DNA from 2 places in the Pantoea vagans genome. Region 1 is predicted to be linked to the other one. Evidence: predicted binding sites of a transcription regulator. Region 1 holds the regulator's gene; the other holds the start of a gene.
The links. Region 1 encodes LexA, which represses DNA repair genes until DNA is damaged. Its sites were predicted from a motif close to TNCTGTATGTACATACAGNA; they were not measured.
Positions count from the first base shown of each region.

Region 2: the regulator LexA is predicted to act here: its motif matches at 1,525-1,544, upstream of LK04_RS07005 (DinI-like family protein).

Region 1 is NZ_CP011427.1:3,738,141-3,740,600, reverse strand. Features, by position in the region: gene plsB (glycerol-3-phosphate 1-O-acyltransferase PlsB) at 1-616, opposite strand, end outside; gene LK04_RS17345 (diacylglycerol kinase) at 744-1,112, shown strand; gene lexA (transcriptional repressor LexA) at 1,218-1,832, shown strand; gene dinF (MATE family efflux transporter DinF) at 1,957-2,460, shown strand, end outside.
Region 2 is NZ_CP011427.1:1,510,321-1,512,780, forward strand. Features, by position in the region: gene LK04_RS06985 (hypothetical protein) at 1-146, shown strand, start outside; gene LK04_RS06990 (hypothetical protein) at 127-456, shown strand; gene LK04_RS06995 (hypothetical protein) at 539-832, shown strand; gene LK04_RS07000 (hypothetical protein) at 963-1,229, shown strand; gene LK04_RS07005 (DinI-like family protein) at 1,250-1,489, opposite strand; gene iraP (anti-adapter protein IraP) at 1,660-1,953, shown strand; gene LK04_RS07015 (DUF6388 family protein) at 2,151-2,460, opposite strand, start outside.

The DNA.
Region 1 (2,460 bases):
CCGCCAGGCGTTGACGCGCAAAGTGAATGCGGGCCACGCGCGCCAGTTTCTGTGCAATAGACTTATCGGTACCGTGTTCCGTCGCCATCTGGCGCAGGGAAACGGTCGGCGAGAAGCGCACAAAACTGTCACGGCCGTGCCACAGAATGGCGAAGAACTTCTCTATACCATTCATCATGCGCAGATGTGGCGTGGCTTCACCCTGGATTTCGCGTCCTGGTGCGCGACCAAACATCACCGAAACCGGCAACATTTGAACGTCGAGATCAGGGTTACTGCGGTGCAAATCGAGGTAATCGTGAAACAGCTTCACGGATTCTGGATTGGCCACGAAATAGGGGATAACGCGCGGACCATCGTGAATAAACACGTGGCGCGGCAGTAGAGTACCATCGATCTCTAAGGGGGCCAGGGGATCCGGCAGATCATGTTTCAGACATTGCGCCCGCAGTGTCAGTAAGTCTGCCTTTGAATCATAAGGCAAAACGTACATCACCGGACGTGTCGGATCGATCCCATGTTCGGAGACAGGATCGGTCGGAATGACCTTACCTTTTACCAAAATAGAGAGTGGTAAATTCAATAATTTGTAATAAAGTTTACGCCAACCTGACATAGACAACTTAAAGCCTCTTGTTAGCAAAGCGCGGCAAGCATACCAGAAAGTGCAGCGAAGATCTGTGGTGACACCACCTCAGGCTGCCGAGAAATTGACGTCAAAATCAATCAAGGGTTCCACCAGCATGGCAAATAATGTCACCGGTTTTCAAAGAATAGTGAATGCAGCCGGTTATTCCTGGCAGGGGTTACGCGCTGCCTGGCAGAATGAAGCGGCATTTCGTCAGGAAGCGATCGCCGCAGTGATCGCCGTTATCGTGGCCTGCTGGCTGGATATCGATGTCATTTCTCGTGTGCTGATGATTGGCTCAGTGGTGCTGGTGATCATTATTGAAATAATTAACAGCGCCATCGAAGCGGTGGTGGATCGCATCGGCGAAGAGCGGCATCCGCTGGCAGGACGCGCAAAAGATATGGGTTCAGCGGCGGTATTACTGGCTATCTTGCTGGCCCTGTTTGTCTGGATCACACTGCTCTGGTCCCATTTGCGATAGCCATTCCAGATTCACCGCGCTGCGCTAATTCGCCGCTGTTTTGGTTTTCATTTCGCCAATACCTGTATATACTCACAGCGACTGTATAAACAACCAGGGGGCGGGATGAAAGCGTTAACAGCAAGGCAGCAACAGGTCTATGATCTGATTCGCGACCATATTAACCAGACGGGCATGCCGCCAACGCGTGCGGAAATTGCTTCGCAACTGGGATTTCGCTCGCCCAATGCTGCTGAAGAGCATCTGAAAGCGCTGGCGCGTAAAGGTGTTATCGAAATTGTTTCGGGTGCTTCACGCGGTATTCGTCTGCTGATGGAAGAAGAAGTCAGCGAAGGTTTACCGCTGATTGGCCGCGTAGCCGCCGGTGAGCCGCTGCTCGCGCAGGAACACATCGAAGCTCACTACCAGGTTGATGCTAATCTGTTCAAACCTAACGCTGATTTCCTGTTACGCGTAAGTGGAATGTCGATGAAAGATATCGGGATTATGGATGGCGACCTGCTCGCGGTGCATAAGACTCAGGAAGTGCGTAATGGCCAGGTCGTGGTGGCGCGTATTGATGATGAAGTCACCGTAAAACGCTGGAAAAAGCAGGGCGCTATTGTACATCTGCTGCCCGAAAATACCGATTTCCAGCCGATCGTGGTCGATACGCGTGAACAGTCTCTGACCGTTGAAGGTCTGGCTGTGGGCATCGTGCGTAACGGTGAATGGCTCTAATCTCTTTTTGAACTCCCCCGCTGCGGTAGCGCTTATCGCAGTATGAAGTACTGATTCTTTGCGTCGGACTTTTTTGGTTCAGCGTGAGGAATCAGGCTGATCTTCGCAACAACGGAACGGGCGGATGCGGCTGTTTTCCTCTTCAGATAAAGCACTCTGGCGGCTGGCGCTGCCGATGATCCTCTCCAATATTACTGTCCCGCTGCTCGGCGTGGTTGATACGGCGGTGATTGGTCATCTCGATAGTCCTATTTATCTGGGCGGCGTGGCTGTCGGTACTACAGCGACCAGCTTCATCTTTATGCTGCTGCTATTCCTGCGCATGAGCACCACCGGGCTGACGGCCCAGGCCTTTGGTGCCAATGATAAAACCGCACTGGCGCGCGCGTTGATACAACCCTTATTGATTGCTTTGGTTGCAGGCTTGTCGTTTGCGCTGCTGCGAACGCCTGCGAGCACTCTCGCGGCAACGTTGATGGGCGGTAGCCCAGAAGTGCAGCAGCAGGCGCAAATATTTATCGAAATTCGCTGGCTGAGCGCGCCGGCCACACTGGCCAATCTGGTGATTCTTGGCTGGCTGCTAGGCGTGCAGTATGCCAGGGCGCCCATGGTGCTGCTGATCGTTGGG
Region 2 (2,460 bases), 2.1 Mb from region 1:
TGGAAACCGATTTGCGGCTGATCAAGAACGCGCTGGGCATTTTGCTGGCGACCACGGAATCGGATCACAGTGACAAATTCCGTAGCCAAATCAATCAACTGATTACCACCCTTGAGGAGAGTCGCGATGGTGCAGATAAACAGTGAATTTTCAGTCAGAGGTCATCGGCGTCAGCTGCTGTTGGGCGGCTTGCTGCTGGTGCTGTCACTGATGTGTGTGGCAATGACCATCATGTTTGTTTTCGTCAATAACAGTGCCAATCGCCGGGTGGAGGACATTCGCCAACAGTACCGAACCATCTCTGATCGACGCGAAGCTCGCGTAGCCGAACTGACCAGCCAGTTGGTGGCGCTGCAGAAAAAACTCGATGGTTTGCCAGACCGCACGGCAAACAAAACGGCAGACAAAGTTAAGCAGGTTGTTACCGAAGACGCGCCACCGGAATCAACGCATTAAGGAGGCCATGATGAGTATTACCGAGCGGATCGCAACCCGTCTTCATCAGTTGCGGTCTTTATTCAGCAAGAAGGAGAAATTTATGAGCGACCAAACTGTTATTGAACCGACTACCGTCACGGATGCCAGCACAGTGTCACCGCTGGAGAGTTTTGCTAATGAGATCGCGGCACCGGCTGCGAGCAGTGCGCCAGCACCGGAGGTTGCTGCACCTGCGGCAGCCGCCAGTTCAGCCGCTGTCTCTGCCGTCAGCGAGGATGTGAGTGCCAGCGTTAAAGACTTCACGCAGGCATTTAACTTTGTCGAGCAGGGCGTGGAGAAGTTGGGGGCAGCCGCCAAGGATGAGCTGATAGCGTTAGCACGGAAGTATCTGTAACTATACGGGCGGTCATTTGGCCGCCCGATTTAACCTTCCGATTATTCCTAAGGCAGTCTCGATATTTTCTACTAACTTTAATCATTCAGACGTTATTTAAACGGGCTTATTAAGCAAAAAGGAAGACACCATGAGTGATACAGAGACTGTCAAAACCAAAACCGACTACCTGCGTGATGTCACCTCACAGCTTAAAGAGATGCGTCACTACGCACAGACCAACACCGAGACGCTTTCCAGCCACTGGTTAGCCTTCGATGCAGGCGAGTACAAGGATAAAGAGTATGCGGGACGTTTCGACACGCTGCTCAATAAGCAGGGAAAACTGCTGGATGATATTGAGCAGGCGATTCAGGATTTAGAGATCACCATCAATCACAGCGAACAAGAAAGCTAAGTTCCCTTCGCGCGGGTGGCCTATTCGGCCACCAGCCACATATCTGCTTCATCGAACATCTCTTCGACAATACGTGCGATAGTTGCTTTGTCGTTCTTACTCAGATCGGTATCAATCCCATTACGCTCCATCGGCTTGACGCGCACCTCAACCTCAGGAAATACACGTTGCACGCGCTTCTCCAGCTCCTGCAAAATCATTTCGCGTGCGCCTGGCAAACCGGCCACGTTGCGTTTGTCGTAAATCAGTTCCACAAACATCAGGGCATTCCATTCTTCAAAAGGGTGCGTCATATTACTGTAAATAAAAACAGTAGCAAGTCATCGGCGCTTGTCGGCTGGAAATTTTTTCTTTCTGGCAAGCGATGCACAGGATTTGCGCTGATACTCAACAGCGTTACACAGGGAAATGGACTCATTGGGAGGTAGGCATGCGGCAACTGGTGATCGATATCTTGCTGAAAATGGCAAAAATGGATACGGAAGCAAAAGAGCTGGTGGCGCAGGTTGAAGCGCAATCATTACTGATCGCGGCCTTGCTGATTCATGCGAAGCAGGATAATAGCTTAACCATTAGCGATACCGTTCAGGATGCGATTGTGACGGCTTCCCGCAGCGGGCATGAGTTTTTGCAGTCGGATGTGGATCTGCTGCTCACCCATATTAATCGTCTGTTGGCGGTGGCGAGCTATGTTGAGGTGAAGGGTATTGAGCGCGAAGAGTAGGGGAAAAAATACTACCTCTGGAGGGGAAATCCAGCAACTCCTCCAGAGGCGGTGCAACAGCACCTTCGTTCAAGGACAATCTACGACCTAAGCCGTCAGAGACAAGTTATACAACTTCGATGGTGTTGTACAACTTTTTCCTTGGTCATTTGTGTGGTTGGAGGTGTATCTGAGACGCCTTTTTAGTACCGCTCCGCTTAGAGTTCGTTCTTAATACAGAACTCTTCCCACGTCATCCCCAGCGCTTCCGCATGAGATTTTAAATAGGTTTCAATGGCTTCCGCAGCAACCGCTTTATCGGGTTCGGCCAGTTGAATAGAAAACAGCATGCCATCCAGTTTCTTTTGGCGCAGGAACGCCGCGTAAATACGCTCGGCATGCCATTCACGCAGTTGACGCAAAGACAGGTTAGCCGCACGCGCATCACTTTCGGTTAACTCATCCAGCGCGGCCTGGAAATCGGCATGCGCAGCAAAAAACATGGTGCGGGCTTGTGCGTAATACTCT